Regions from separate parts of the Brevibacillus sp. FW301-21C12A genome, predicted to be linked through region 2. Evidence: riboswitches for the same ligand, from Rfam matches in the RefSeq annotation. Region 2 holds a riboswitch; each other region holds the start of a gene.

What was found. Region 2 has a riboswitch for thiamine pyrophosphate ahead of thiC (phosphomethylpyrimidine synthase ThiC). Riboswitches for the same ligand answer to the same signal wherever they lie in the genome.
Region 1: it holds a riboswitch for thiamine pyrophosphate, as region 2 does, so the genes downstream of both, thiO (glycine oxidase ThiO) here and thiC (phosphomethylpyrimidine synthase ThiC) in region 2, are expected to answer to the same signal.
Region 3: it holds a riboswitch for thiamine pyrophosphate, as region 2 does, so the genes downstream of both, thiS (sulfur carrier protein ThiS) here and thiC (phosphomethylpyrimidine synthase ThiC) in region 2, are expected to answer to the same signal.

Annotation. Positions count from the first base shown of each region.
Region 1 covers NZ_JBYTBG010000015.1:75,524-85,871, reverse strand. The annotation lists partial or broken gene AC3WQH_RS12065 (glucose-6-phosphate isomerase) at 1-644, shown strand, start outside; gene AC3WQH_RS12060 (excisionase family DNA-binding protein) at 666-884, shown strand; TPP riboswitch at 964-1,079, shown strand; gene thiO (glycine oxidase ThiO) at 1,236-2,372, shown strand; gene AC3WQH_RS12050 (LSm family protein) at 2,453-3,262, shown strand; gene AC3WQH_RS12045 (YugN family protein) at 3,412-3,810, shown strand; gene AC3WQH_RS12040 (hypothetical protein) at 4,019-4,357, opposite strand; gene AC3WQH_RS12035 (NUDIX domain-containing protein) at 4,575-5,024, shown strand; gene AC3WQH_RS12030 (NAD kinase) at 5,129-5,926, shown strand; gene AC3WQH_RS12025 (MOSC domain-containing protein) at 5,951-6,670, shown strand; gene AC3WQH_RS12020 (YbaK/EbsC family protein) at 6,729-7,214, shown strand; gene AC3WQH_RS12015 (GNAT family N-acetyltransferase) at 7,360-7,863, opposite strand; gene AC3WQH_RS12010 (exonuclease domain-containing protein) at 7,908-8,642, opposite strand; gene AC3WQH_RS12005 (DUF294 nucleotidyltransferase-like domain-containing protein) at 8,655-9,695, opposite strand; gene AC3WQH_RS12000 (ammonium transporter) at 9,718-10,348, opposite strand, start outside.
Region 2 covers NZ_JBYTBG010000022.1:61,051-71,398, reverse strand. The annotation lists gene ku (non-homologous end joining protein Ku) at 101-1,069, shown strand; gene AC3WQH_RS15045 (cation diffusion facilitator family transporter) at 1,210-2,091, opposite strand; TPP riboswitch at 2,345-2,455, shown strand; gene thiC (phosphomethylpyrimidine synthase ThiC) at 2,607-4,358, shown strand; gene AC3WQH_RS15035 (hypothetical protein) at 4,380-4,550, shown strand; gene AC3WQH_RS15030 (DUF1904 family protein) at 4,696-5,025, opposite strand; gene AC3WQH_RS15025 (ATP-dependent DNA ligase) at 5,511-6,455, shown strand; gene AC3WQH_RS15020 (GerAB/ArcD/ProY family transporter) at 6,495-7,853, opposite strand; gene AC3WQH_RS15015 (hypothetical protein) at 7,866-8,102, opposite strand; gene AC3WQH_RS15010 (Ger(x)C family spore germination protein) at 8,095-9,261, opposite strand; gene AC3WQH_RS15005 (spore germination protein) at 9,258-10,348, opposite strand, start outside.
Region 3 covers NZ_JBYTBG010000034.1:37,928-48,275, reverse strand. The annotation lists gene AC3WQH_RS18890 (glycoside hydrolase family 18 protein) at 1-367, shown strand, start outside; gene AC3WQH_RS18885 (hypothetical protein) at 445-618, opposite strand; gene AC3WQH_RS18880 (hypothetical protein) at 713-940, shown strand; gene AC3WQH_RS18875 (DUF2203 domain-containing protein) at 949-1,335, opposite strand; gene AC3WQH_RS18870 (serine-tRNA(Ala) deacylase AlaX) at 1,450-2,661, shown strand; gene kapB (kinase-associated lipoprotein KapB) at 2,733-3,116, shown strand; TPP riboswitch at 3,158-3,268, shown strand; gene thiS (sulfur carrier protein ThiS) at 3,479-3,682, shown strand; gene AC3WQH_RS18855 (thiazole synthase) at 3,688-4,458, shown strand; gene AC3WQH_RS18850 (acetylornithine deacetylase) at 4,451-5,746, shown strand; gene tenA (thiaminase II) at 5,755-6,435, shown strand; gene AC3WQH_RS18840 (ABC transporter ATP-binding protein) at 6,420-7,199, shown strand; gene AC3WQH_RS18835 (ABC transporter permease) at 7,199-7,960, shown strand; gene AC3WQH_RS18830 (ABC transporter substrate-binding protein) at 7,982-9,022, shown strand; gene AC3WQH_RS18825 (autorepressor SdpR family transcription factor) at 9,231-9,503, shown strand; gene AC3WQH_RS18820 (SdpI family protein) at 9,505-10,119, shown strand; gene AC3WQH_RS18815 (CPBP family intramembrane glutamic endopeptidase) at 10,121-10,348, shown strand, end outside.

The sequences.
Region 1 (10,348 bases), on a different contig from region 2:
ACGCGAGCGAGCGCTACATGGTCATGGATTTGTACGAAAATCCGTGCTACCAGTATGCGGCGATTCGCAATGCGCTGTACCGCAAAGGTAAAACCGTGGAGCTTCTGGTCAGCTACGAGCCGCAGTTCCGCTTTTTCGCGGAGTGGTGGAAGCAGCTTTTCGGGGAGTCGGAAGGAAAAGACGGCAAAGGAATTTTTCCCGCGTCAGCCGAGTTTTCCACGGACCTGCACTCGTTGGGGCAGTACATACAGGACGGCATGCGGCAGTTGTTTGAAACGGTTGTTACGGTGAACAAGCCCGCCGTCGACGTGACCGTGCAGGAGGACCCGCTCGATGTGGACGGGTTGAACTTCCTGTCCGGCAAGCGGATGGGGTTTGTCAATAAAAAGGCTTTCGAGGGAACGGTACTGGCCCATGTAGATGGCGGCGTACCGAACCTGCTTGTGGAGATGCCAGAGGCGACAGCGTACCATCTCGGCGCCCTGATCTACTTTTTTGAAAAGGCGTGCGGGATCAGCGGCTATTTGCTAGGGGTCAACCCGTTCGATCAGCCCGGGGTGGAGGCGTACAAGGCCAACATGTTCGCCCTTCTGGGAAAACCTGGATTCGAGCAGCAGAAAGCGGAACTGGAGGCAAGATTGCGCGAGAACAAGACGTATTTGACTGTGGAGGAGACAGCGGCGTATTTGGAGCTTCCTGAAACGTTTATTTTGGAAAAAATTCATCAGGGCAAAATCCGCGCTCTCCACGACGGCAACGAGTACATCATCAACAAGGAGCAGTTCAATCACCATCTGGAGGAAATGCGCAAGCTTCGCGAGTTCGAGGAAGCGGCGCGTCACGAGACGGTTCCGGAAAGCTACGATGTGAAAGACGAGGATTAAGCTGAGGATGAAAGCGCAGACCATCTTGTCAGATCGCGCCCAAGAGGACTATACTTGGTGGGTGAACGAAAATAAAAGATCAAGCAACTCGGGGAGTCCTTCATGCGGGGCTGAGAGGATGGAAGCAACGACCGTCGACCCATTGCACCTGATCCGGATCATGCCGGCGCAGGGATACGGTTGCCGGCAAACAGCGCTTTTTTATTTGGTTACGATGCGTATGAAGCCCGCCTTTTCCTGTGAAGGAGAAGGTGGTTTTTTTCATTTTGTCGACTGCGCCAGGGGCTTTTGGCTACAACGGCGCTTTCGAACGGCCCCGAAGAGATTACAACAAGCGAGGAGAGAGAAAAATTGAGCGATTGTCTCGTAGTGGGTGGAGGAATTATCGGATTAAGTCTGGCTTATGAGTTGTCACGAAGAGGAAGGAGCGTCACGCTGGTCGAGCAGGGAGAATGGGGCGGACAGGCGTCTTCTGCGGCGGCGGGGATGCTCGCGCCGTTGAAGGAGTTTACGGCCCCAGGCCCGATGCTCGATCTGGGCATGACTTCGCTGGCCTATTACCCGCAGTGGGCGGCCGAGCTGGAAGAGTTTACCGGAGGGGACGTCCAGCTCAGCCTGGAAGGGCTGCTGACGGTCGCGCTCAACGATGACGAGCAGGCACAGCTTTTGGCGAAGTACCATTGGCAAAAAGAAGCGGGGCACAGCGTCCACCTTTTGACGGAGCGGCAGCAACTGGCTGAGGTGGAGCCGCTTTTGACCGAGCAGGCGCAGGCAGCCATCTACTCTCCGTACGAAGGGCATATCAACAACCGCATGCTGCTGCGCGCTCTGGTGACAGCATGCCGGCTGCAAGGCGTCGCGTTGCACGCAGGCTGTGTCGTGAGCGGCATCGCGGTAAAAGGCGGCCGGGTAGTCGGCGTGGAGAGTTCGCTTGGACCGCTGCGGGCGGAGCAAACGATCATCACGTCAGGCGCGTGGGCGGGCATCATGCTGGAAATGCTCGGCGTTTCGATTCCCGTTCGCCCGGTTCGCGGCCAGATCGCGGCGGTATCCTCCGCAGGCATCCCGCTTCGCACCGTCATTTTTGGCACCTCCGGCTACATCACGCCGAAGAAAGACGGGAAAATCGTCATCGGCGCGACAGAAGACGAAAGCGGCTTTCAGCGCGAAGTTACAATGGCGGGCTTGGCCAGCATCCTGAACGGAGTCATGCCGTACGTCCCGGCCTTACACGGCGCTGCTTTTCTGGAGGCGTGGGGCGGACTGCGGCCAGCTACCGCAGATGGCAAGCCGCTGCTTGGTCCCGTGCCCGGCTGGGACGGGCTTTCGATTGCCGGAGGGCACTTCCGCAACGGCATCTTGCTGTCCCCGGCTACCGCGAAATGGATGGCCGACTACCTGGAAAAAGGCGAGACAGAGCGTCTGACGCCGTTTTTGCCATCCCGCTTTTTGGCAAAAACAGACGAAACGTCGAACAAAATGGGCTAGTCCGAACTGCAAACCCGGTACACCTCCCCATGGGCACCTGTATATGGTAATAAAGAAACACCAGAAGGGGAGGAGTTTCCATGCAGTCTGAAAAAAACCTGTACCAGGCTGACGTCCAGACGGTCAGTCTGATAAAGGATATGCGTGAAAATGTGCACAACATATGCAAAGAACACGTCGAGAAAAAGGTGCGCATTGAAGCGATTGACGGCCAGATTTTTGAAGGCGTGATCGTGGACTTTGACGATCAGAATGTATATGTGGAAGTGGACGATCCCGATGCAGAGGAAGACGACTACGAGTTCGAAGAGGTAGCCAGCCGCAAATCGCATGGAGACTGGGGCATGTACCCGGACTGGACTCCCTACGGCTATCCATATGGCGGATACCAGCCGTTTGGCGATGTCAGTCCGCTTGGCAGCAGCAGCCAGCCGAATCGGCCTCCTGCTGGTCAAGTCAGCCCTTACGCGGACGATTGCTATCCATACGCTCCGATCAGCCCATTCGGCAGCCCAAACCAGCCGTATGGGCAGGTAAGTCCGTTCGGCAGCCCGAATCAGCCGTTTGGGCAGGTAAGCCCGTTCGGCAGTCCGGGCCAGCCATATGGGCAAGTAAGTCCGTTTGGCAGTCCGAGCTTTCCGTACGGCCAGGTGAGTCCGTTTGGAGAGGGCGCTCCTTTCGTCAGCCCTTATTCCGGCTTCAATCCGTACATGGCGCCGTTCCCACCGTTCCCGCCCTACCCGCCTCAGCCGTGTTACCCGTATCCACCGCCGCCACCACCTCCGGCTGCAGTCGTCGTGCCGAGGAAAAAACGCCGCCGTCCGTGCCGAAGAGGCAAAAGAATCATTCCGCTCGCCTTGTTTACGCTTTTGACGATCGCGCTGCTCTAAAACCTGAAAGCATAGAGCTACCAAGCCTCTTGTCATCCGCACTTCCGGCAGCGAGGCTTGTTGCTCGTTTTGCCTGCCCTCGCCTGTGAGTACAACCCGCCGTTTTGGCGCACACTACCAGTAGTATGTGACGAAGGCAGGGGATAGAAATGAAGAAAATTCAAAGCAGCTTACCAGGGACGAAGGCGACGTTCGGCTATTTCCGCGAGTCGCTCGAGCCGCATTTTACACTGGCGAATTGGGATTACGAACACGGCTATTTCGACCGCACCCTTGACGACAGGAACACCGTGTACCTCCGCCTCCCGGTAAAAGTCTTGCAGGGCGAGCTCGACAGCCCCGACGCGTGGCTGGAACTGGGCGAACCGTTTGTTTTGCGCCACGTCTACAACACAGGTGTAGAGGAAGATATCGGCTACTACGCCCCCGTCGCTTCAGCCGTGATGAACCAGTTCCAGGAGCCGCTCGACAAAGATGCCGAGATCGACCCCCGCTGGATTCGCAAGGCCGAGGCCATCGTCAAAGAACTGGAAAATCGTCTCGGATGAAAAGCGGGCCTTGGAGCAGGCCTGCTTTTTTGTTTTGCTTCGCTTCGATGAAAGCAGCAGCGAGGAATGGATTTTAAATGGATATGCTTTTTCAGCCCTGTTCTGTTTGCAGAAAGTATTGCACAGATTGAGGGCAGCAAATCTTGCCTGAGGACCCCGGATCGGGTGGTTATTTTTTCTAGCATGAAAACCGTCTTTGAAAAACTCTTTACAAACGTTTTAAAAAACCCACGCCCACCCAAGCAAGCCGCTGACGAGGAAAGAGGAGAAATCCGCGAAAGCTCTTTGGGATACCGACCGAGGTGGAGGGGAAAAAGCAAAACACGCTTTTAAGCGTCCACTCTGAGACACATCCTGAATCGACCACTTTGGACGCGGTTTTGCTTTTTCCCCGGAGCCGGGCAGTCCAGCCCCCAGCGGGTATCCCAAGAAGCTCCAGCGATTTCTCCTCTTTCCTCGCCTCACCAAAAGCAACGACAGACGGGCTTTTTAATGATTTTGCTTTTGCCTCGCCTTCGCCAAAAGCAACGGCAAACGGTCTTTTCAATGTTTTTGCTTTTTCCCTCGCCTCGCCAACAGCAACGGGCAAACGCTCTTTTCAATGTTTTCACTTTTTCCCCGCATCACCAAAAACAACAAACAACAACCTTTGTAAAAGATTTGTTTTTCCACTATTAGTCAGGTAATATTTCCCTAACAGCAGAATGACCGACCCGAGACACCCGTGAAAAACGACGTCCTGACAGGAGACAGGAGGCGACAGCATGGCGTGGTACCATGCGATAGCGAAATGGTATTGGAAAATCCGCAAGCCGCTGACTCTCGGAGTGCGCCTCATCGTGGCCGACGAACAAAAAGGCGTCCTGCTCATTAGGCACACCTATGTACCCGGCTGGTACTTGCCCGGCGGCGGAGTCGAAAAAGGAGAATCGTTCTGGGAGGCAGCCCGCAGAGAGCTGCGGGAAGAATGCGGCCTCGTGGCTGGCGAGCTCAGGCTCTGTCACCTGTATTACAGCGAACGCGAAGGCAAGCGCGACCACATCGCCCTGTTCCACGCCTGCCAAATCCAGCCCGGGACAGGCAAGATCGACGCCGATGAAGTCCGGGACATGCGCTACTTTTTGTGGGACCAGCTCCCGGACGACATGACCCCCTCGACGCGAAAGCGATTGGCGGAATTTTGCGCCCAGTCTTTCCGCGAAGAGCGATGGTGAGACTCGGCCGTTTCCATGCATCTCCTTTTCCCATGTGGTATAGTGAGATCAACAAAACGAGCGTACTTGACCGCTTCGAAGGATAAAAGTGAGGGCAGACCAGCATGAAGATTGCGACTGTACTGCGAAATGACGATTATACACGGGAAGTAGAACATTTGTTGAAGGAAAAGCTGCGCGAGGCAGGCAGTCCTTACACGTTTGTGAACGGAACGGAGGCCAAGCCTGACATGGTGCTCTCAATCGGAGGGGACGGGACGCTGCTCGAGGCCGTCCATCAATACGGCATGGAGCCGGCCTATGTCGGGATTCATACGGGACACCTCGGTTTTTACGCCGACTGGCGGCCGGAGGAGCTGGATGAGTTCGTCGACCGGCTGCTGCACGCCGAACCGGCGATCGTCGAGTATCCGACGGTCCAGTGCCGGATTGATACAGCAGATGGCCAGCGATACGAAAAATGGGCGTTGAACGAACTGGTCCTGCGCAACGCGTCCCTCTCGACGTTGGTCGCTTGCGTCTACATTAACGGGGACGAGTTGGAGACGTTTCGCGGCGACGGGTTGATCGTGTCTTCGCCATCGGGGAGTACAGCCTACAACAAAGCCGTGGATGGAGCGATCGTGCATCCGTCCATCGAGGCGATCCAACTGTCCGAAATCGCCTCCATCAACAACCAGGCGTACCGGACGATCAACAGCTCGCTCGTTTTGCCCAAGCATCACGAAGTAGAGCTGATTGTCATGAACCCGGAAATCATGATCGGCCTCGATCGCGAGCAGGCGGTGTGGAGAGGCGTGCGCTCCATTATGTGCCGTGTCGGGCAAGGCAAAGTCAAATTCGCCCGCTACAAGCGACTGACGTTTTGGAGCAGGGTGCGCAATTCGTTTATCAAAGGATAGAGAGACTTGGGGGAGGGGATATCATTGAAAAAGCTAGGAACACTGCAAAGCATTTTCCGCCATCCGGTAAAAGCGATGCAGGGCGAGCAACTGACGACGTCGGAGGTCGACGTTTTCGGCCTGTACGGCGATCGGGCTTATTACTTTCTGGACGACTCTCGCGGCGGAAAATATTTGAGTGCAGACGTCGTCCCGGCGCTGCTCGGCTACCATGCCAGCATGGGGGAAAAGACGGGCGAAGAAGCATACCCCGACGTTCAAGTTGAAGCGCGTGACGGCAGCGTACATACGTGGGGAGAGTCGCTGTTCGCCCATGTCGCAGAGACAGCGAAAAGAGCGGTGACACCGATGCGCAGTCTCCCGACAGAGGGAGGGAAAAACTGGGAGGACCACATTCTTTTGGTGACGGACGCCTCCCTGCGCGAGCTGGCACGGGTGATCGGCAGCGACTGGATTGACCCGAGACGTTTTCGCGGAAACCTCATCGTCGAGCTCGAAGACGACGAACCGTTCGCAGAAGACAAATGGCTGGGCAAAAAGCTGCAAATCAACGATGTTACCCTGCAGGTTACCAAGCATTGCGAGCGTTGCATGTACGTGAACATCGACCCCGATACGCTGCAGAAAAACCCGGCTGTGCTGAAAGCATGCGTGAAGCGCCACGAAAACCATTTTGGCGTGTACGCCTCTGTGGTGACGACAGGTACGGTGTCGCAGGGCGACGAGGTGTTTATTCTGGAGTAGGCAAAAAGGCGAGGCAAACTGCTTTTGCCTCGGCAACTGGCTAGTGGAGGTGCGAAAGATGACCGTGATGAGTCCTGTAGAAAAAGTGAAGGCTTTTGTGCAGCAGTACGATCCCGCAATCGAGCCGATTTTGTTCGAGCAGCCGCTTCCTACATCCGAGGCAGCCGCCGAAGCGTTGGGCAGCGAGGTGGGACAAATCGCCAAGTCGATCCTGTTTCGAGTTGGCGACCAGTTTGCGCTGTTTGTCGCAGCGGGAGATGTCAAGATCCATCCCAAGCAGGTCAAGGCCGCTTTTGGCTCGGGCAAGGCGAAGATGGCCTCCGCCGAAGAAGTGGAAAAGGTGACAGGCTATCGCGTAGGCGCTGTCTGTCCGTTTGCGTTGCAGGAGGAAGTGCCCGTCTTCGTCGATACTTCCCTGCGGCGCTTCCCTGTCGTCTATACGGCTGCGGGCGTTGCCGAATCGCTTTTGCCCGTCACCTACGCGGCATTGCTTGCCATGACCAAAGCCGTCGAGATCGATGCGGCTGCTGCACCAGCCTCGTAAAAACATGACCGTTTTGCCGGCCGCAGGCAGACAAGCAGTTCTGCTGCTTTTCGGAAAATGGCGAAACGTTTTTTGCAAAAACAAAGCCGACAATCCGCATGACACCGTGGATTGCCGGCTTTTGTTCGTTCGCGCAGGGGAAGCTTCACGCTTCTTTTCCCAGCATCAATTGATAAAAATGCACATCGTGCCACTCGCCGAATTTGAAGCCCACCTCCCGGAATTTTCCCGCAAGCGTAAACCCGAACTTTTCATGAAGCCGCACACTTGCCTCGTTTCCACCCGTAATGCCGCTGATGACCGTGTGGTAGCCGAGCTGTTCCGCCCGCTGCAAGATGTCGCTCATCAAGGCCGTACCGACACCGCATCCCCGCTGCTGCGCATCAATGTAGACAGACAGCTCGACCGTTTTGCTGTACGCCGGCTTTTCGCGAAAAGGAGAAAGGCAGCAATAGCCGACCACTTGCCCGTCCGCTTCGGCGACGAGCAGCGGATGAGCTTCAGTGTGCTTGTGAAACCAGACTTCGCGCTGGGCCAAACTCTGCGGCTCCAGGTCGAAAGTTGCAGCCAGATGGGCAATCGCATGGTTGTAAATCGCCAGCATGGCAGGTAAATCGTCCAAAACAGCTTCCCTGATTTGCAGCAGCATGAATACCGACTCCTTCAAAATCAAACAGCGATTCCTCGCCTGTTCTACCGCAGCGCCTCGTACACATCCCGGAGATTGGTGTATCCGGCCTGCTGCGCTTTTGTCAAATACTTCGCCCACAGCGTCCCGGCGGCCACGGCGTCACAGTAGGCGTGGTGCCTGCGGGAGATCGGGATGTCGTGCTGGGCGCAGAGGGCGTCCAGCGAGCCGTTGCCGATCGGGTTGCTCAACAGCCGAATCAAAAGCATCGTGTCGAGCATCCGGTGAGTCAGCGGTCGTCGGCTCGTTTTCCAGAGGGCGGAGCGAAAAAATTCGCGCTCATGCCGGGAGTGATGGGCGACGAGCGGACGATCTCCGACGAAGCGGAAAAACCGCGAGAGAGCTTCCAACAGATCGGGCGCGTCCGCAGTCATATCGTCGGTAATCCCGGTCAGCGAGCGGACGTGGGGCGGGATCGTGCGCCCCGGATTGACCAGCGTGTAAAACGAATCTCCGAGCAGCAGCTTTTCCCCGCGCATCGCCACCGCGCCGATCGAGATGATCGCGTCTCCGTGATCGGGGTAAAAGCCGGTCGTCTCCAGGTCGACGACGACCACCTCCAGATCGGCAAGCGGGATGTTTTCGCTGGAATCGACGTGTCTTGCTTCCTTGGAGATGGAGCGAAGATAAGCCTGGTGCTGTTTGTCGTCGTCGCCAAGCCCCCACTTCCAGTCGCCCGGCACCCCTGCCATTCCGCGGTTCATGTTCCACAAGCGGCCGATGAAGTCCCATTTTGCCAAATGCGTCTCCTCCTATCCCCTGAAGGTGGACGGGAGCTTCGCCGTCATTTTTTGCAGGCGGATGGCGAGCTTCATCGCTTCGCGCACCTGTGTGATGGAATCAGGCGACAGCTTGCTGAGCTTGATGTAGCTGTTGCTCGTGTAATGGCCGTCCTCCCAGTGCAAGAGGGCGGTCAGGCGCAGCCCCTGGATCAGCCGAAAATGCGCGGCTATTTCGTCGCAAAAGCTTTTGCTCCACACGCCTTTTTCCGCCAGCTCGCCCAGCCGCTCAAGCGTGGAGCTGACGAAGATGCCGTGCGCCAGGGCGAAATGCCGCACGCAGTTGACGATCGGCAAATAGACGCCGTACTTGATGTTGATGGCTCCGCGAAACCGCCCGGTGACCTCGGGCAGCACCCTTCCGAACAGGCCGAGCGGCACGCGGTAATGCAAAGTGTTGCTGACCAGCCGATCGAGCAAAAACGTATTCCCGGCCAAAAGCTGCCGGAAGCGGTCCAGGACAGGGGCGAAAATGGCCGATTCTCCGTACAGGACGCGCACGTCGCTTGCCAGCAGCAAATAGCGGGCGTTTTCCCAGACCGGGTGAGAGATCCATCTGTCCAACTGGTCGATCCATTGGTCGACGCTGCCGCGCCACTTCGGAGAGAGGCAGGTGACATTGCCCTGGCAAGGCGGATAGCCTGCTTCCTCCAGGCCGGAAACGATGGTCGCGGCCAGCAGTTGAAAATAGCCGTGAACCCGCTCCTGCTCGCTTTCGTTGAGGTGCTCGGGGATCGAGTAGACAAGCCCGTTGTCCTGGTCGCTGATGATGGCCTGCTCGAAGCGTCCGCCGCTGCCGAATTGCAAAAAGGCAAACGGGACGGGCGGCGTGCCGACACCTCTTTTAGCCAGAGCGTCTACGGCAAGCAGAACGCCCTGGCGGATAAGGTTGTCGTGAATCAAGTTCACTACGATTGAAAAAGGGGCCATCTCCCCTGCGCGGTTCAATTGGCGCAAGGGATCTGGGTCAAGCAATTGCTGGCGAAGTTGCGCGAGCTCGGCGAACGATTCCACCTGCCGGATACGCGCTACCTGCTCAGGTGAGAGTGTGAGAGGTGCCGCTTTGCTGGGACGCAGAGGGTCGAATGCGCTCGGGCTGCAGTAGTTCGGGATAACCGTATCCCCCGTGTTCGCTAAGGTCAAGGCCAACCACCTCTTCTTCTTCTGTGACTCGAAGTCCGATAGTCGCTTTCAGGATGGACAAAATGACGTACGCTACAACAAACACATAAGCCATGGAGCCTGCGAGGCCAAGCGCCTGTACACCGAGCTGGTGCAGCCCGCCGCCGTAAAACAGTCCGGCGCCGCCTACCCCGACTTTTTCCGCAAGCTCCGGCGTAGCGAACAGGCCAGTGGACAGCGTGCCCCAGATTCCGGCTACGCCGTGAACGGAAAAGGCGAAGACCGGATCGTCAATTCCCATGCGATCGAACCAGATGGAAGTATAGAATGTAAGAATACCTGACACTGCGCCGATCACGACGGCAGCCCACGGCTCGACGAATGCGCACGAAGCAGTGATGGCGACGAGAGCGGCCAGAACGCCGTTCAGCATGCTCGGGATGTCAGCTTTGCCCATGACGATCCAGGAAATGGCGAGGGCGGCGACAGCGCCTGCTGCTGTAGCGAGATTAGTCGTAACGGCGACATAGCCGAAAAAGCCGGAG
Region 2 (10,348 bases):
CTGGCGACGATGACAATGTTTCCCCGCCTGCATTTCCCTCGCGGCATCCGCTTGTCGGCTACAAACAATAAACAAAAACAGTCCGTACTGGAGGAATCATATGCACACCGTCTGGAAAGGCTCAATCAGCTTCGGCCTGGTCAATATACCCGTCCGCATGTTTACGGCAACAGAGGAACGGGACATTCGCTTTCGCCAACTGCACAAGGAATGCAACACCCCGATCAAATACGCCAAAATGTGCCCGCATTGCCAGCGGGAAGTGGAACCGAGCGAAATCGTCCGCGGGTACGAGTACGAAAAAGGCCATTTTGTCATGATTAACGACGAAGACCTGGAGGCGATCACGCCCGAGACGCGCCGCGCCATTGAAATTCTCGACTTCGTGGACTTGTCGGAGATCGACCCGGTTTACTTTGACAAAAGCTACTTCCTGTCTCCGCAAGATACGGGAGAAAAGGCGTATGCGCTGCTGCGCGCCGCCATGGAGCAGACCGGAAAGATCGCCGTCGCCCAGGTGACGATGCGCAATCGGCAAAGTCTCGCCGTCATTCGGCTGTACGAGCATTGCATCATGCTGGAAACGATTTTTTACCCGGACGAGGTGCGCCCGGTCAGTCAAGTGCCCGCCTTGCCGGAGGCTACTGTCCCGCTCGCGGAAAACGAACTGAAAATGGCGACAGAGCTGATCGGCAACATGACCGTTCCGTTCGATCCCGCCAAGTACACCGACGAATACCGCGTCGAGTTGCAAAAAATGATCGAGAAAAAGCTGGAGGGCCAGGAGATCGCCACCGCTCCGACGGTTGCGCGCACGAATGTGATCGACCTGATGCAAGCTTTGAAGGAAAGCCTGGCCTCGACAGCAGGCACTACGGGCAGTCCCGTGAAGCTTGCGCCGGAGCCTGCCCCGGCAGCCGCGAAGCCGAAAGCAGGGCGCAAACGGGCCGCTTCTGCGGAGAAAGCGGACAAGACAGCCTCCCCTGCCAAAGAAGCGGTGGGGAAATCGAGTCCCGGTCCGACCTCGACAACGAAAACGCTTCGCCGCAAAAAAGCCACTCCTGTGTAAAGCGGCGTTGGAACAGTTGGTGGTGCGGTGCGAAGCCATAAGCAGAACACTTGGCTTGCGCGCAGCCATTGGCGACGCCTTAGCCTTACCGGATAACGTCTGCGCAAAAAAACCTGCCCCATTTGCGGACAGGTTTTTGCTTATCTTTTTGCGAGCTGTTGTTCCGGTTCGATATGAATGTGAACCGTATTGATTTTGTGCACACGTTTCATCCGTTCTTCGATATTTTCGGTGATGGTGTGGCTTTCTACTACGTTCAACTGCGGATCGACGTGGATCACGACGTCAACGAGCACGCTGCTGCCGTGATAACGCGCCTTGATGTCGCTGATCGCTTTCACCCCGGAAATGGAGAAGATCGTCTCCTTCAGCTCCTCCAGTTGCCCTTCATCGAAGCCATCTGTTAAGCGATGCGTCGCCTCCCGGAAAATATCCCACGCCGTCTTCAGGATAATCACCCCGACCACGAGCGCTGCTAGCGGGTCGAGCCAATGCAGTTGGAACTGCGCGCCCGCCACTCCGACAAACGTCCCGATGCTGACGAAGGCATCCGAGCGGTTGTCGGCAGCGGCCGCGAGCAACGCCTGGCTGTTCGTTTTCACGGCGAGTTGGTGATTGTACCGATAGACCCCGAGCATAATGACCGCAGTCGCCAGCGCCGTCCAGCCTGCCAACAAGTCGGGAGCAGTGTGGTTTGTATCAAACAGCGTCGGAATCGCTCCGGTAATGACCTCCAGCCCGACAAACAGCATGATGAGCGACGCGACCAGGGCAGAGATCGTCTCCGCGCGAAAATGGCCGTACGGATGGTCGCGATCCGGCGGCTTGCGGGCAATGCGCAGCCCGATCAGCACGGCAATCGACGCCACCACGTCCGTCGAGTTGTTCAGCCCGTCCGCCATTAACGCTGCCGAGCCTGTCAGCACCGCAACCCCTATTTTTAACGCCGAGCAGAAAATATAGGCGATAATGCTGACCCACGCGCCCCGCTCTCCTTGCTTCAGATCCGAATATACATCCACACTCCATCACCTCAAAAAATCTCAATCGCCCTATTCGCCCAAAGCCTTAGAACAGAACGTATAAAAGCAGTTTCTCGTTTTTTCGAATTTCATCGTACCAGACGCAATTCGTGTGGGTCTACAGAAACAGTTTTAGTCCGATTCATGAGTATAGAGGGGGGGAAAATGTGTTGCCCTGTGGCAATTTTTGTTGGAAACTTTTTCTTGCCAAGCACGGCTGTTCTCCGGTATCCTAATCTTGCAACGACAACCAAAAACAAGCACGGGAGCTTGGAAATCACCAGGCTGAGAGGATGGTACTGTGCCATCGACCGTTGAACCTGAACTGGGTAATGCCAGCGGAGGAATGTCCATATGACAGATTAGCGACGCGTATCTTTTTTTCGGATACCCGTCTCTTCTCTACTCTCGCGTCTGGCGTCGCATGTTCCCATGCGGCGTTTTTTCGCGACGGGCCTCTTTCGCCTCCCTACAAGGTTCGCGCTTTCGTGCAACCAAGCCAAGGAGGTTTTTTTATGTCATCCATTTCATCTTTTCCCGGAAGCCGCAAAGTATACGAGGTAGGCAGCCGCCCCGACATTCGCGTGCCGATGCGCGAAATTGCGCTATCGCCTACCGAGGGGCTGTACGGCACCACGCCAAACCCGCCGTTGCGCGTGTACGACACAAGCGGCGAATACACGGCCGAAGGTTATGTCGCCGACATCAACAAAGGGCTGCCGCTCGTGCGCCAGCGCTGGATCGAGGAGCGCGACGATACGGAGAGCTATGCCGGCCGCGAGCCAAAGCCTGTGGACGACGGAATCCGCAACGCCGACAGCGCAGGGAAGATGCCCGCTTTCCCGCGCGAAGGCTATCAGCCGAGACGGGCGAAGCCAGGCAAGACGGTCACCCAGCTTCACTACGCCCGCCGTCACATCATCACGCCGGAGATGGAGTACATCGCCATCCGCGAAGGCGTCACGCCGGAGTTCGTCCGGGCTGAGGTGGCGGCAGGCCGCGCGATCATTCCCGCCAATATCAATCATCCGGAAGCGGAGCCGATGATTATCGGCCGGAATTTTCACGTCAAGGTCAACGCCAACATCGGCACTTCTGCCGTCAGCTCCTCAATGGAAGAAGAAGTCGAAAAAATGATCTGGTCGGTGCGCTGGGGCGCGGACACGATCATGGACTTGTCGACCGGAAAGCACATCCACACGACGCGCGAGTGGATCATCCGCAACAGCCCGGTGCCTGTCGGAACCGTACCGATTTACCAGGCGCTTGAAAAAGTGAACGGCAAAGCGGAGGATTTGACCTGGGAAGTCTACCGGGACACGCTGATTGAACAGGCAGAGCAAGGCGTCGATTATTTCACCATTCACGCCGGCGTCCTGCTCCGCTACATTCCGCTGACCGCGAAGCGCGTGACCGGAATCGTCTCGCGCGGCGGCTCCATTCTGGCTGCGTGGTGTCTCGCCCATCACGAGGAAAACTTTTTGTACACGCATTTCGAAGAGATTTGCGAGATTCTCAAGGCGTATGACATCAGCGTGTCGCTTGGAGACGGCTTGCGCCCCGGCTCGATTGCAGATGCGAATGACGAGGCCCAGTTTGCCGAACTAGAGACACTCGGCGAGCTGACGAAAATCGCCTGGAAGCACGACGTGCAGGTGATGATTGAAGGACCCGGCCACGTCCCGATGCACCTCATTCGCGAAAACATGGACAAACAACTAGCGATTTGCCACGAGGCGCCTTTTTATACGCTCGGGCCGTTGACGACAGACATCGCGCCCGGCTACGACCACATCACCTCGGCGATTGGTGCCGCGATGATCGGCTGGTTTGGCACCGCGATGCTCTGCTACGTCACGCCCAAGGAGCATCTCGGCCTGCCGAACAAGGAAGACGTGCGCAACGGTCTCATCGCCTATAAAATCGCCGCTCATGCAGCGGATTTGGCCAAAGGCCACCCGCGAGCAAAACAGCGCGACGACGCTTTGTCCAAAGCCCGCTTCGAGTTTCGCTGGAACGACCAGTTCAACCTGTCGCTCGACCCCGAGCGCGCCCGCGAATACCACGATGAGACGCTGCCTGCCGAAGCAGCGAAGTCCGCGCATTTTTGCTCGATGTGCGGCCCGAAATTTTGCAGCATGAAAATCTCGCACGACATCCGCCACCAGGCCCAGGAGCAGGAGCGGATCGAGCCTGCCGCCATCGCAGCGGGCCTGCAAGAAAAAGCCCGCGAATTTCGCGAGCAAGGAAGTCAACTGTACAAATAAGCGCCCGGAGGTGGCAGACGATTGAATGATGTGTTGCAATTGCGAAAAGAGATCGCGCGCCTGGAGGTTGACCTTGAACGTCTGAAGCGCCAACTGGCCCATTTGCAAAAAGCGTGCGCGCATGAGTTCGTCGAGACCCCCCTCGCCCGCACCTGCGCCAAATGCTTGCAAACGGAAAGCCTCTATTATTAGACAGCTTCCTGCCACACCTAGGAAAGTTGGCTGCGCCAATGGCTCGGCCCCAGCCTTAATTGCCCCTTGTACTGGATAAGCAGCTTATGCACAAAAAAGACCGCCATCCTCGACAGTGGGATGGCGGTCTTTTCACCTGCTCGCTTCAGCCTGAGACTTTGACTTGCAAAGGAAGCCCTTCCTTATAATACAGCTCGGGCGACAGCAGGATAAAGAAAATATGGACGTTCTGGAAACCTTGCTTTTGCAAAATCCGGTTCATCGTGCTGGCGATCTGGTCGTGCTGCTTTTGCTCCCGGGGAAACATCATGATTTCAAGCGACAACGGACTGTTCGTCAACTGCTCGACCAGAAGCAGCTCCAGCTTGACTTTTTCCTGGCTCACTTCCGCGATGCGGGCAAACTCTTCTATAATAAGGGGCGATACCGATTGCAGCTTTTCTTTTTCAAAGCCTTTAAAGCGAAGAAACGGCAAGTCAATTCCTTCTTTCCGGAACAGGCGGCCAGCAACAGCAACGCACGCCGAAGCTGTTCCCAAAATCATTACCTCAGTAATTATAAACTACAGTCTATTTCTGGATCAACGAAAAAAGAATGAAGAAAAGTGAAGGCGAGCAACTTGGTTGCCCCTATACTTACTAAGAATCTTATCCATTCTTCTCTGTACAAAAAAAGGACTATATCCAGAAATGACTTTCTCCTTGCGCACTTGTGGTGGACGTACCACGATAGGAGGTCAAAAGTCTGTCAGATATAGCCCATCCATACTGTTTCCAACGCGTTTCAAATCATGCATGATGTTTCGTGAACTGCTTCCTAGTATAACGCAAATACAATACTTAATCAATAAAGAAGTTTCTTAAAATTCAATCAAAACTCTCTGTCCTGACCCGTGCATAGACGATCGCGAATGGTGACACCGTACAAATGGCAGACACCAAGCACATACGGGAGGCTACCATGAAGCTAACGCCGATTATTCCTTTCGAGCCGACGACGACGGATGACATCGCGGATGGCCCCGACTGGATTGCGCAAGTCAAATGGGATGGGATCAGGCTGTTGACGTACTACGACGGCAACTCGGTCAAGCTGTACAATCGCAAGGCTAACGAGCGGACTTTGCACTACCCGGAAATCGCCGCAATCTCCGACTACTGCCGGGCGCAGTCCGTCATTCTCGACGGCGAGGTCGTTGCACTTGGTGCAGATGGCAAGCCTTCTTTTTACGAGGTCATGCGCAGGGACGGTCTGCGACGGATGGAAAAAATCGCAGCCGTAAAGCGTCAGGTCCCCATCTTCTACATGATTTTTGACGTCCTGTACGCAGACGGCGAATGGGTCACGGCCTGTCCGCTGGCAGAGCGCCAGCGCCTGTTGCAAAAGCTCATCTCCCCGACGCCCACGGTGCAGCTCGTCGACAATTTTACGAGTGGCCGGGAGTTGTTTCAGACGATCGAGCAGCAAGGGATGGAAGGCGTCATCATCAAAGATTTGACCAGCACGTATGCCATCGCCGGAAAAGATGCGCGCTGGCAAAAGAAAAAAAACTACCGGGATTTGATCGCGGTGGTAGGCGGAGTGACGATGCGGGATCAGACGGTCAATTCCTTGCTGCTCGGGCTTTACGACGCCAAGGGCGCTCTCTGGTATATCGGCCATGCCGGAACCGGAAAGCTGACCCACAGCGATTGGCGCAGCTTGACCGAAACGATTCAGCCGTTGATCCAGGCTGACATGCCTTTTCATAACAAGCCGGAGCGCATCAACGGCACCATCTGGCTAAAGCCGCAGCTCACAGCCAAAATTCAGTACGCAGAGTGGGCAGACGGGCACTCCTTGCGCCAGCCGAGCATCCAGGGCTTCGTCGACTCCCCTGCCCGCCAGTGCACATTCGAAGCGTAAACCGCAGCACCAGCATACAGGCGGGCAAAACGACGGGCCTTACTGCCGAAAACTGCCTTGCTGCTTGGGCCGCCCCAGCCTTTGCTTGCCGTGGTTGAGGGCCTGCATTTCTCCGTAGCTGGTCAACACCCCGATCACCAGGAACACGATGTAGGCGATGGCCGTCGCGATCCCTGCCGCCGGAGATTTGTCCCCCAGCAGATCCCCGACCAAGATCGTCAGGAAACAGCCTGCAATGCTGAATACTCCCCCCCACACCATCATCCGGTAAAAGCGGTGCAGCTTCGTGCCTCGCGGAATCAGAGCCTGGCCTTCTTCCCGTTTTTTCCGGCGGGCGACGATAAACAGAAACAGGAGCAGCGGCACCTGAAAAAGCACGACAAGCAGCGGAAAGCTGTAGCTGATGAACTGGTTGATATCCGACACCTTGGGAAAGGCGAGCAGCGAGGTCACCACCATGAAGCAGCCGGTGGGCGCGTTGTACGTGTTGTAGTGCAACTGTCCGCCAAACGATCCTACGCCCACGAGGAAGGCCAGATAGGCGACGATGACTTTAATGCTGAACGCAGGAAACCACAAGCTGAACAAAATCATTTCCACCCGGTCGAGAAAGTCCGTCAGGTGAATTTGCTGCACGAGAATGTAGATCGGAAAATTGAGTCGGCCCGCAATGACGTAGCCCATCACCCCAAGGAGAATCAGCACCGTAAGCGTGGTCGTGAAGCAGGCGATCATGATTCCGTGCTTCATGGCGGTAAACAGGAGACGCGGCTCGCTGCTGGCGTGCAAAAAAGCGCCAAACAGCAAAATGTCTCCGTAAACGCCGATCGGCAGCAGGTTGCTTATCGTAATCCGATCCAGGCTCGTGCTCAAAATCGGCTCCAGCCGCTCGATGCTGTACTCGTTCATCAAAAGAAAGTAGAGCAGCAGGCACATGATGAAGTAGGCGGGAAAAAAAATTTCGTTGACCCTCGCCGCCACCTCCAGGCTCGTTTTGCCGTAGTACATCAACAGAAGAACGAACACAAGCAGGATGATTTCCAAGGGCGTCTCCGGCAAGAGGGAGATATGCAAAAAGTCGGCAGCCCCTTTTATATCGAGGGCGAGGATCACCCAAATATAAAACAGGATCAAGCAGTTGATAAAGCCGCCGAACCATTTGCCGCAGATGATGAACATGATCTCGAACAAGTTTTTCCCCGGGTAGGCGCGCACAAGCTCCGACAATACATAGGCGACGAGCAAGGCATAGCAAGCCGGAAGAATTTGCGAGAACCACGAATCCATCTTGGCGACCTGCACAACCGACCGCAAAAAGCTTACCATCATCCCTGTCATCAGCAGACTTCCGACCAGCCAGGCGATTTGCCGATGATTGACGACTTGCTTGTGTATCATGCGCTCCCTCCTCTACAGGATCTGGTCGATCCACATTTTCACCCGTGGCGTGAGGATGTTCAAAAAAAAGTCGGTTGGTATCATCCTGGTATGCTGAAATTGGATCGCGTACAATCCGAGCACGGAAAGGGCGTAAATCGTATAAATGACGATTTGCTGCCTTCGCTGCATCTGCTTGCGCTTGAAGAAAAAATCGAAAAAGGAAAACACCAGCATCAGGATTAACAAACATAAAAACAATCTATTCATTCTCGCGGTCTTCCTTTGTGATGTTTTTCGTCGTTTGCCCGATATCTTCGACGGCCACCTTGGAACGGATCGTGAACGTAATTTCCGGCAGTTCTTCACTCCAACGGTCCCGGTACGTTTCCCGCCACTCCCGGGGGAATTGTCTGGCCATAATAAGGCCCATTCCAATTGTGTCCGTCCGATACTTTTGCATTAACTGCAACGTGTTCTTCACGCTGACCTCGACCTCTTTTTTGAGCATGTCCTCGATCATCGCAATGTTCTTTTTATGCTCCAGATCCAGATTCGTCATGTTCTCCACTATCACACTTGTCGCGTGCACCATAATGTCGTAATGGACCCGCCCTTTTTTCAAAACAGGCTTGAGATCGGCCTTTCCTTTTGAAAAGTAGAAGGTCAGCCGGCCTTTGTCGCCAAGCGAGAGCACGACAGAGAACGGCATGAAGTTGCGCTGAAACCAGCGAAGACCTTTGATCGATTCGGCCTTGGACACATACACGAGCTTGTCACCGCGAAACAGGCCGATCCCCGTAAACTCGACTTCCTTCGACTTGCCTTTGGGATGCGAGTCAACGGGAGCCAGCACCGGGAGAAACGCATCAATCCCGGGTGTAGTGAGCATCTGTGCAACGTCTTTGAGCGATACGGGAATCGCCTCCATTTTCACCAACTCGCGCATCGCCTCCCCGGAAAAGCGTTCGAACTGCGGCTGGGCATTCAACAGCTCGATCCCTTTGCCTTTGGTCATGACGAGATAAGCGGTCAGCCGATTTTCGGGAAAACGGGCCACGATGTCCAATACGTCGCTCATCCCCTCCTTGGCCAGTTGCTCGCCGATGACAATCATCCGGTGGTGGGAATAGTACAGCTCGCGAGACATGCGCGACTGGATCATGCTGTTCGCTTCCCTGATCGTCTTGCCGACGGCTGAGTCCACATAGTACGTCTTGTCTCCGCTCGTCCCGCCTCCCCCGCCAGACGTGGAGCCGAGACTGCTGACCAGCGGAACCTGCACGGACAAGCGATAATGGCCGTTTGGCTCCTTGTCCATCGCCATTGCAATCACGATCGCCATATCGTTTACTTCCCGCCGATCCCAGCAGCCTGACACCACCAGCATTCCCATCAGCAACACGACAATCGGAGTGAGACGTTTCACGCTTTGCCCTCCTCGTCTGAATTCCCGCGGCTCGTCGTTCCTGCGTGCCCTCCTCTTTGCTGCACCTGGTTGGCAAAGTTTGCGTTCATCCGCCTCGCATCTCGAATCCCGAGAAAGCTGGGCCGCTTTTCCATAAACGACCACGGCACCCGCACCAGAACATCCTTCAAGTCTCCAACGGACATCGGGGCAAGCGGAGACAGGTACGGGACGCCAAAGGAGCGCAAGTTAGCCATATGCCCCAAAATGAGCAGCACGCCTACCAAAATGCCGTAAATGCCGAGAATAGAGGCCGCAATCATCAGCGGGAAGCGCAGCATTCGCAGCGAAATGGCCGCATTGAAGTGCGGAATCGTAAAAGAGGCGATCCCGGTGAGCGACACGACAATGACCATCGGCGCGGAAACAATCCCGGCTTGCACGGCCGCCTGTCCGACGACGAGCGCCCCCAAAATACTGACGGCCTGCCCGACCGTTTTCGGGAGGCGAATCCCCGCTTCACGCAGCGCTTCAAAGGCAATTTCCATAATGAGCGCCTCCACGATCGCGGGAAAAGGAATCGACTCGCGAGCTGCGGCGACGCTCAAGAGCAAGGTCGTCGGCAGCATTTGCTGGTGGTACGTCGTAATCGCCACGTACAGCGCAGGCGTAACCAGCGCAATAATCAGAAACAAATAGCGCAGCCAGCGGAGCAGCGTCGTCATCTGGAAGCGCTCGAAGTAGTCCTCGCTCGCCTGCATCAGCATCCAAAACGTGGCGGGAGCGATCAGCACCATCGGCGTGCCATCGACAAAAATAGCGACGCGCCCTTCCAAGATCGAAGCCGCCACCGTGTCCGGCCGCTCGGAATACATGAGCTGGGGAAAGGGCGAATAGACGTTGTCCTGAATCAGCTCTTCGATGTAGCCGCTCTCCAAAATGGCGTCGATGTCGATGTTGCTGATGCGTTGGGAAACCTCTTCCACGACTTGCGGGTCCGCGATGCCTTCCAAAAACGCGACCACGATGTTTGTATTCGTCTCTCTCCCCACGACTAGCGACTTCATTTTCAACCGGGGCGTGCGCAATTTGCGCCGCAGCATCGACG
Region 3 (10,348 bases), on a different contig from region 2:
GCTGACCGAAATGCCGGCCGAAAAAATTTTGATGGGCCAAAACTTGTACGGCTACGACTGGACGCTGCCTTATGAGCAGGGGACGACGGCGAGAGCGTTGAGTCCGCAAGCGGCGATTGCCTTGGCGGCGCGGGAAAACGCCGTGATTCGCTACGATTACCGGGCGCAGGCGCCGTTTTTCCACTATACGGCAGACGACGGCAGGCGGCATGAAGTATGGTTTGAGGACGCCCGGTCGATTCAAGCCAAGTTCGATCTGGTGAAGCAACTGGGCATACGCGGAGTCAGCTACTGGAAGCTCGGTTTGCCGTTTCCGCAAAACTGGCTGTTGATCGAAAGCAACTTCCGCGTCCGCAAACGGGCGTAGCGAGAAGGCGTGCAATCCACTTTCGGCTTGTACGCCTTTTTCGTTTTCCGGCTGGTACTTTTTTCGCCGTGTGCCTGTCAGCCAGTCAGGAGGGCGCACGCTCCTTTTGTCTGCTGGCTGGCGCAGTTCCCGGCAATGGACGACGACTCGTTGCAGAACAGATAGCGGTTCGTCGCCAGAGGCGGGTACAAAACAGCCAGGCTGTCCGACAAAACGAGCCCCTCGCTGTTTCGCGCGTGCTTTTTCAGCAACGCCGGGCCGCTGCAAGTGTTGGCCCGGTCACGTTTTCGATTGGCAGCAATCGTGGTATGATGGAAAAAGAATACGTAGAAAAGGAGAGAAAGTATGGGAGAATGCAAGCTGGATCACAGCAAAGAGGATGTGCAAAAGAAGTTGGCCGAGCAAGCGCCGTTTTTGTCCGAAGAGCGGGTAGGGCAGTTCCAGCGCATGCTGGAAGGAGAGCTTAGCCAGGAGCGTTTGAACGAGCTGTTTCACCTGTTGAAAAAATACGATCTGGCAAGCCCGGAAGAGCGCCTCGTGCGCGAACAGCAGATGGATCGGCTGTTTGGCTAAAAAAGCCGTCACCGGATCGGCTTGCGGCCCATGAAGCCCTCGCGCAACCCGTGGTAGTGGGTGATGGATTCCTCGCCCTCGCGCCAGCACAGGAGCACTTCTTCGCCGTCGATGATCGCGGGAAAGTCGAACAGGCCGATGTCGATGTCCTTCACCTGGATGCCTTTGCCGATCAGTTGGGTGACGTGCATCTTCGCTTCCAGTTCGAGAAACTCAAGCTGGCATTCCACCGAAAAGAGCGCCTCTTCGTCAACGGGCTGCTGCTTTTTGATTTGCTCGCGCTTTTGATACATTTCGTAGAAAGAGCGCTTCGATTTTTGCAAAAACGAGAGTTCTTCACGTACATAGGGCAACAAGTCGTTCGCTTCCTGAAGCGTAAAGATTTTTTTGTTCACGGATCATCCCTCCACGATCTCTATTCTATTAGTATAATATCACCCTTGGCGGGAGAAAATGGCCGGAATGGAAAAAGCGCAAATGGCTTTCCGCTCCGGCGGCAAGGAGCAAAGATGGAAGACAGAATCTATTATCAAGATGCGTATGCGACAACGTTTTCGGCGCGCGTACTGCGGCAGGGTACGGAAGAGGATGGAACGCCGTACGCTGTGCTGAGCCAGACGGCGTTTTACCCGACGGGAGGCGGACAGCCCGGGGATGTGGGCACGCTCAGAGAATGTCGGGTCATCGACGTGGAAGAAGTAGCGGGCGAGGTGCGTCATCGGCTGGAAGCTCCGCTGCCGGAGGACTGCGCGGAAGTGGTCGGGCAGATCGATTGGGACCGCCGCTTCGATCACATGCAGCAGCATGCCGGACAGCACATTTTGTCCGCCGCGTTTCTGGAAGTCGCGCGGGCGGAGACGGTCGCGTTTCATTTGGGAAAAGAACGCGTGACGATCGACGTGCGCCTGGATGAGCTGACAGCGGATTTGTGGGAAGCAGTCGAGCAGCGGGCCAACCAGGTCGTGCTGGAAAACCATCCGATCATCGCCCGGTTTGTCGACGACGAGGAGCTGGCTACGTTGCCGCTGAAAAAACAGCCGACGGTCACGGAAAATGTCCGCGTCGTCATCATCCCCGAGTACGACTACAATCCGTGCGGCGGCACACATCCTGCGCGCACGGGCGAAGTGGGCATGATTAAAATTCTCGGCTGGGAGCGCCATCGCGGAAACATCCGGCTGGAGTTCATCTGCGGCTTGCGGGCTTTGCGGGATTACACGCGCAAGCAGGCGGCTGTGCGCGAGCTGGCGAAGCGGTTTGCGACCAGCGAGGCGGAGCTGATCGCGCAGGCAGAGCGCGTGCTGGCCGAACGGGACAGCTTGAAAGCAAGGCTCGCCGACGCCGAAAAGCAACTGCTGGAAGGCGAAGTCCGAAAGCAGCTTGGCGTGGCAGAGCAAGTGGGAACTGTGCGTGTCATCGCGCAAGTTTTCCCGGACAAAACGATCCAGCAACTGCAGCAGTTCGCCCAGCTCGCAGTCGCGGAGGCGCCGGACGTCGTATGCTTGCTGGCCGCAGCGACTGACGAGAAGACCCAGCTTGTGTTTGCGCGGGGGCAGGACGTGAACGTCGCCGTCAACCAGCTTATCAAGGAGACGCTGCCGTTGATTGCCGGAAAAGGCGGCGGCAATCCGGCGATGGCGCAGGGCGGCGGTCAACCAGCGCCTGCTGCGGACGAAGTGTTGGCGCACGCCCGCAAGCTGCTTGCCCAGTCGCTGGCCTGACGGACTAGCTGTGGGCAAGGCCGTTCACGCCTGGCCCCTACCATGATGGATGATGCGAGGAGGAAACGACGATGTTTTGGAACCCCGGCGATAAAGTTCGCGTGACGCAGCGGACAGGAGAATATATCGCGGAAGTGCTGGAAATTCACGATACGAAGCTGTTGGTCAAGGTGCTGGCGGTGACGAAATACCCGCAGCAGGGCGACCTGCATACGTCCTACGAGGTGGATGTGCCGCTGTTCCACCAGCGCCCAGCGCTCTCCTACCAGGAAAAATTCATGACCCCGGCCGCATCCGTCATCCGCTACAACGGCGAAGTGCCGGACTACAAGGAGTCCGTGCGCAAAGCGATGGAGCGGGAAATGGAGAAGCTGAAAAAAATGGCGGCCTGGTCCGAGCGCTGCCTGGTTGAACTGGAAGCGATGTACAAGGAAACCTTTACAAACACGAAATAGAATGGTACTGTAATACTCGAACGTACGACAATTTCATAGGTTTACTACCAAACGGGGGCCGAGCATCGTCGGCTGAGATTGTAACGAGCGTGTTACTGACCGTTGAACCTGACCTGGGTCATGCCAGCGGAGGAAGAGGTATATGAATCGATTTCACGGTGCGGCAGTTGCGGCGTATTTGCCGGAATGCTGCTACCAGATGATGAGATCAACTCAACCATCCTACGGCGGATGGTTTTTTTCTTCCATCTGTCCGATGGGATACATATACGGCTTCCACCGTTTGACTGGGGTGACTTCCGGCAAGCGAGGGAGGCCGTTTTTTCGTCCCTCGACAGGTGCCATCAAGAAGGAGGAATACAATGGTTGTTGTGCTGAACGGAAAAACAGCAGAGCTGTCGGCTGAGATCAACACAGTCCGCGCCTTGCTCGCTTCGTATTCCCTGCAAGAGAAGATTGTCGTCGTGGAGCGCAACGGAAAGATCATCGACCGCTCCCAGTATGAACAAACGCCGATTGCAGACGGAGACCGCATCGAAATCGTTCATTTTGTCGGAGGAGGATGACCAGCATGGATACATGGAAAATTGGCCCTTACGAGTTTCGCTCCCGCCTCTTGCTCGGGACCGGAAAATTCGCAGATTTGGAAACGCAAGGAAAAGCAGTCGAGGTGTCGGAAGCAGAAATTTTGACGTTTGCGATTCGCCGGCTCAATTTGGAAAATCCGCAAGAGCCGAACTTTTTGGAACAGCTCGACCTGAAAAAATTCACCCTGCTGCCGAACACAGCGGGAGCCTATACGGCAGAGGAAGCGGTGCGTATCGCCCGTCTGGCGAAAGCATCCGGCTTGTGCGATATGATTAAGGTGGAGGTCATCGGCGACCCGAAAACGCTGCTGCCTGACCCGATCGGCACGCTGGAAGCGTCGAAAATACTGGTCGAAGAAGGCTTCATCGTGCTGACCTACACCAACGACGATCCGATTCTCGCCAAGCGTTTGCAGGAAGTGGGCGTGCATGCCGTCATGCCGGGCGCGTCCCCGATTGGCTCCGGACAAGGCATCGTGAACGAAAACAACCTCCGCTTCATCATCGAGGACGCGAAAGTACCGATTATTGTGGATGCAGGCATCGGTTCGCCAGCCGATTGCGCGAAAGCGATGGAGCTGGGCGCTGACGGCGTGCTGCTGAATACGGCAGTCGCGCTCGCGGACAATCCGGTGCTGATGGCCGAAGCGATGAAGCTCGGCGTGGAAGCGGGGCGCAAAGGCTTCCTCGCAGGACGGATCGCGAAAAAGCGCTACGCGTCGGCGAGCAGCCCGACAGAAGGGATGATTGAGTAGCGTGGACCGACTGACAGAAGCGGTAGAATCGATTTCCAGGCGCAAAGAAGAGTTGTTTGCCCTCCTGGCAGAGCTCGTTTCCCATCCGACTGTAAGTCCGCCAGCGCGAAACAGCGACGCGGCGCAAACGGTACTCGCCCATCGGCTCGCGGCCATCGGCTTTGAGGTCGACCGCTGGACTGTCTACCCCGGCGATGACAACGTCGTCGGCCGACTGCCGGGCAGCGCTTCCGCCCAGGCGAACAGCCTGATTATCAACGGGCACATCGACGTCGCGGAAGTCGGCGACGATGCGAGTTGGACGTATCCGCCGTTTTCCTTGACGCGCGGCACAGACGGACGGCTGTACGGACGCGGTGTAGCAGACATGAAAGGTGGACTGGCTGCGAGCCTGTTCGCCATCCAGATGCTGCGCGAGCACGGCGTCGAGCTGGCAGGCGATTTGCTGTTCCAATCGGTAATCGGCGAGGAAGCGGGCGAAGCCGGGACGCTGGTGGCGCTCGAACGCGGCTACCAGGCGGACTACGCCGTCGTCGTCGACACGAGCAACCTGCACATGCAAGGGCAGGGCGGCGTGATTACCGGCTGGATCACGATTGAGAGTCCGACGACCTTGCACGACGGGATGCGGGCGAGAACGATCCATGCCGGAGGCGGCGTGCGCGGCGCGTCTGCGATTGAAAAAATGGCGAAAATCATTACGGCGCTGCAGGAGCTGGAACGCGACTGGGCTGTGATGAAGGCGTACCCCGGCTTTGCGGCTGGCAGCAATACGATCAACCCTGCCGTGATCGAGGGAGGACGCCATGCTGCGTTTATTGCGGATCGCTGCGCGCTCTGGATTACGGTTCACTTTTATCCGAACGAATCATACGAACAGATCATTCGCGAGATCGAGGACCATGTCGGACGCGCAGCGGCGGCCGATTTGTGGCTGCGCGACCATCCCCCTGTGTTTCGCTGGGGCGGTCGCTCCATGATTGAGGAGCGCGGAGAAATTTTCCCGTCCCTGGAGCTGGACACGGAGCATCCGGCTTTGGCGCAGTTGCAAGCCGCCTATGAGAGCGAGCTGGGCGAGGCCCCTGTGGTGAACATGTCTCCTACCGTCACAGATGCGGGCTGGTTCGCGCACGCAGGCATTCCCGCCGTACTGTTCGGCCCGGGCGAGCTGAAGCACGCCCATGCCGTCGATGAGTCGATTGATCCTGACCAGCTTGTCCGGTTTGCCCAGATTATGGCCCGTTTTATCGCGAACTGGTGCAACACGCCAAAGGAAGCGAAGGAGTGAAAAAAAGCATGGCAACCTTTACAGACCGTTTGTTACGCAGCGTCGCCCCGATCTGGGAGCGCGTTCACCAGCATCCATTTGTAACCGGCCTTGGTGACGGCACGTTGCCTGTAGAGTCGTTCAAATTTTACATGAAGCAAGACTACATCTACCTGATCGATTACGCCAAAATGTTCGCGCTCGCCAGCGTGAAGGCCTACGATCTGGAGACGAGCGCCCGGTTCGCCGCCCTGCAGGAATCGACGCTCAACATGGAGATGGAGCTGCACCGCCAGTATGCGGCGCGCTTCGGCATTTCCCGCGAGGAGCTGGAAGCGACCGAGCCGTCCTTTGTCATGCTGGGCTACACCAGCTACATGCTGCGAGTCGCGCACCAAGGCTCGCTGGCAGAGCTGGTCAGCGCGCTTTTACCGTGCACGTGGAGCTACTGGGAGATCGGCAAGCGGCTGGCGCAGGTAGAAGGGGCGCTGGACCACGAGCTGTACGGCGAGTGGGTGCGGATGTACAGCTCGGACGAGTTCGGACAGCTTGCGATCTGGCTGATCGACATCATGAACGAGCTGGCAGACGGGAAAAACGAGCAGGAGCTGGCGAGACTGGAAGAGTATTTCGTCAACACCTCCAAAATGGAGTACATGTTCTGGGATATGGCCTATAGAGAGGAAATGTGGCCGTGCGCGATCAACTAGCTTTCTCCAACGTCCGCTTTTCCTACACAGGCACGCCGATTCTCGAAGACTTTGATCTGCGAGTGAAAAAAGGCGAGTTCGTCAGCATGATCGGGCCAAGCGGGATCGGAAAAAGCACGTTGTTTCAGCTTATCGCGGGACTTTTGCAGCCCGAACAGGGAGAAATCCGGCTGGGCGAGGAACGGATGGAACAGCGGCTGGGGCAGGTAGGCTACATGCCCCAGCGCGATCTGCTCATGCCGTGGCGCACGATTGTGGAAAATGCCGCCTTGCCGCTGGAGATCAAAGGCGTGCCGAAAAAGGAAGCGCATGTGCGCGTCCGGCAAGAGCTGCCCCGGTACGGACTGCACGAGTGGGCAGACGCCTATCCTGCCCAGCTTTCCGGCGGCATGCGTCAGCGCGTCTCTTTTTTGCGGGCGCTCTTGTCCGGGACAGACCTGATGCTGCTCGACGAGCCGTTCAGCGCGCTCGATGGCATTACGCGGCTCGACATGCAGGAATGGCTGATGGAAAAATGGCAGGAGACCGGCAGTACGATGCTGATGATTACGCACGACATCGACGAGGCGATCTTGCTTGCGGACCGCGTGATCGTCCTGTTGGGCAAGCCGATTCGCCAGCCTGTGGAGCTGCACGTGTCGATTCCGCGGCCGCGAGCGGTGGACAGCCGGAATCAGCCCGGCTTTCTGGCCTTGCGCGAACAAATCTGGGCCTTGCTGCGCACAGAGCAGTCCAGGTTGCAATCGCTGGGGAGGGAAGCGTGATGGGCAGAGGGATCTGGTTCGGCATTTCCATCGCGCTGTTTTTCGTCGCCTGGGAGGCTGTTTGCCGCCTGCTGGCCGTGCCGCCGTTCATCTTGCCGCCGCCGAGCGCAGTCGTGCTGGCGCTGTGGGAGCTGCGCGGCTCGCTTCTCGGGCTGCATTTGTGGGCGACCTTGAAGGAAGTGCTGCTCGGCCTGTCTGTCTCGATCGTGTTTGGCGTTTTGCTCGCTTTTGCGATGAATATGAGCCGAGTCGTCGAGCGACTGGTCTATCCGTATATCGTCATATCCCAAACGATTCCAATTATAGCATTATCCCCTGTTTTTATTTTGTGGTTCGGATACGATTTGTCCGGAAAAATCGCGGTGACGATCCTGTTTACCTTTTTCCCGATTGTCGTCAATACGTATGACGGACTGCGCTCTACCGACAAAGAAATGCTGCAGCTATTGAAAACGATGGGCGCTACCCGCTGGCAAATGTTCGCGAAGCTGCAACTGCCGTCGAGCTTGCCGCATTTTTTCAGCGGCTTGAAGGTGGCTGCGACATACAGTGTCGCGGGTGCAACGATCGGGGAATGGCTCGGCGCGAGCGAGGGACTTGGCTACTTCGGCAGACGGGCATCGGGCAATTTTCAGGCGCCTGCGCTGTTTGCCTCGGTCCTGCTGCTCTCCGTCCTCGGCATGCTGCTTTTCTGGCTCGTCGGGCGGATCGAGCGCCATCTGTCCCCGCACACAAAAGCGAAACACCCAACATCCAAGTAAGAAAAGTAGGGAGATCAAACTATGAAACCGATGAGTAATAAATGGACAAAAGCCATCCTGGCCCTGACGCTGGCTACCGGACTTGCTGCGTGCGGCAATCAGTCTGGCGCTGGCACGACCGCGCCGCAGACACCAGCTCCGGCTGAAAAAGCGGCGGAGCCTGCCGAGCTGACGATCGCGCTCGACTGGTATCCGAATGCGGTGCACTCTTTCCTGTACGCCGCAGAGGAGCAAGGCTTTTTCAAGGAAGAAAACCTCAAGGTCAACCTGCAAATGCCATCGGACAGCAACGATCCGCTGAAAATGGCGGCGGCAGGCAAAGTCGACCTGGCTATCAGCTACCAGCCGCAGCTCGTCCAGGCGCGCGCCGAAGGGATTCCGGTCGTGGCTGTCGCGGCACTCGTGCGCCATCCGCTCAACGTCATCATGACGCGCAAAGACGGCGACATCGACAGCCCGCAAAAGCTGGCAGGCAAAAATATCGGCTACCCGTCCATTCCGCTCGACGAATCGATCGTTCGCCAGGTGGTGAAGCATGCGGGCGCAGACGACTCCGGCCTGTCCTTTACCGACATCGGCTTTGACATCGTTCCGGCCTTGACTGCGAAAAAAGTAGACGCGGTAGTAGGCGGCTATATCAACCACGAACAGCTCATTCTGGAGAAAAACGGCATCCCGGTTCACGTCATCAAGCCGTCTGATTTTGGCGTGCCGGATTACTACGAGCTTGTGCTCGCGACCAGCGACGAGACGCTTGGCAAAAAGCATCAGGCGGTCGAAGGCTTCCTGCGCGCGATTGCCAAAGGCCAAGACTACGTGAAAAACAACAAGGAAAAGGCGCTCGACTTGCTGCTCGCCAAGCAAGCCGCTGAGTTCCCGCTGGAAAAAGACATCGAAACAAAAAGTCTGGACATCCTGATTCCGTTGATGGATGCGGGCGACAAGCCGTTTGGCTCCATGACAGCCGAGTCGTGGCAAACGTTGATCGACTGGATGAAACAAGAGAAGCTGATTACGACCGATGTGAAAGTGGAAGACATCATGCGCGATCTGGTGAAATAAGCACAAGCGCAGAAGCAAATAGCAACCCCCCGTTAGCCAAACAGCCCGGAACGATTTCTCGTTTCCGCAGGGCGAGGCTGTCGGGGGGTTTTGCATAAGGGCAATAGGTGAGTTGACTGGAAGGTTTTTACATGGTATCTTTGAGTTAGTTATTTTGATAAATTTCTAAATATCTAATAAAGATATTCTGAAAGTAGGATCGATCACTATGTCCATGAATCATGCCTTTAAGGCGCTGTCTGATCCCACAAGGCGAAAAATTCTTGATCTGCTGCGGGAAAAAGACAGGACGGCCGGGGAAATTGCCGAGCATTTTCAAATGACAAAACCGAGCATCTCGCATCACCTTAACCTGTTGAAGCAGGCGGAAATGGTTTTTGACGAGCGAAAAGGGCAAAACATTTACTACTCGTTAAATACGACCGTTTTTCAGGACCTGTTGAAATGGTTTATTCAATTCCATTCGAAAGAGGAGTCATGAAATGAAAATATCCCGCTTGACTATTTTGTGTTTCCTTGCCAGCGTCGTGATGGCGGTGATTTGTTATCCCTCCATGCCTGACACCATGGCCGTTCACTGGGGAATAAACGGCGAGCCGGACGGTTTTGCGCCCAAGCTCGTGGGCGTAGCTTTTGTTCCGATCATGATGGTGGTACTATTTCTGGCTTCCCGCTATCGCGAGCAGAGCTACCAAAAGTTTGCGAGCAGTAAGGACGCGATCATGCATACGCTGATGGTTGCGCTCCTCGTCATCCACGGCCTTATCATCGGATATGGTTACGGATATATGGTGAACATGGCGACCGCAGCGACGCTCATTCTCGGGGTTTTGTTCATCACGATGGGCAATTTTATGCCGCGTTTTCGCCATAACTATATGATCGGGATTCGCACGCCGTGGACGCTGGCTAGCGAAGAGGTCTGGAAAAAGACCCACCAACTGGGGTCCCGTGTATTTTTTATCGGCGGGCTGCTCATCGTCCTCACCTCATTTTTGCCAGCACCGCTTCACTTTATCGTGCTGTTGTTTCTGATCGTGGCAACGATTCTTGTCACGATGGGGAGCAGTTACTACTATGCCAAAAGGAGGGAATAAAATGAAGAACTTGAAAATAGCGTTATTTTTGTCGGGGCTGAGTGCGATCGGGTTTGTCGCGGCCACGCCTTACTTGCTAACCATGATAGGGGATGCGGTAGCTATGGTGCCGCTTCCGTTGCCTGCTGTGATCGCCTTGTTCGTCTTGCAGGGCAGCATCACGGCGTTTCTGCTTTCGTGGGCGGGCTTGACTTTGGCGGGCAAGGTCGGGCTGGATGCTCCGATCTTG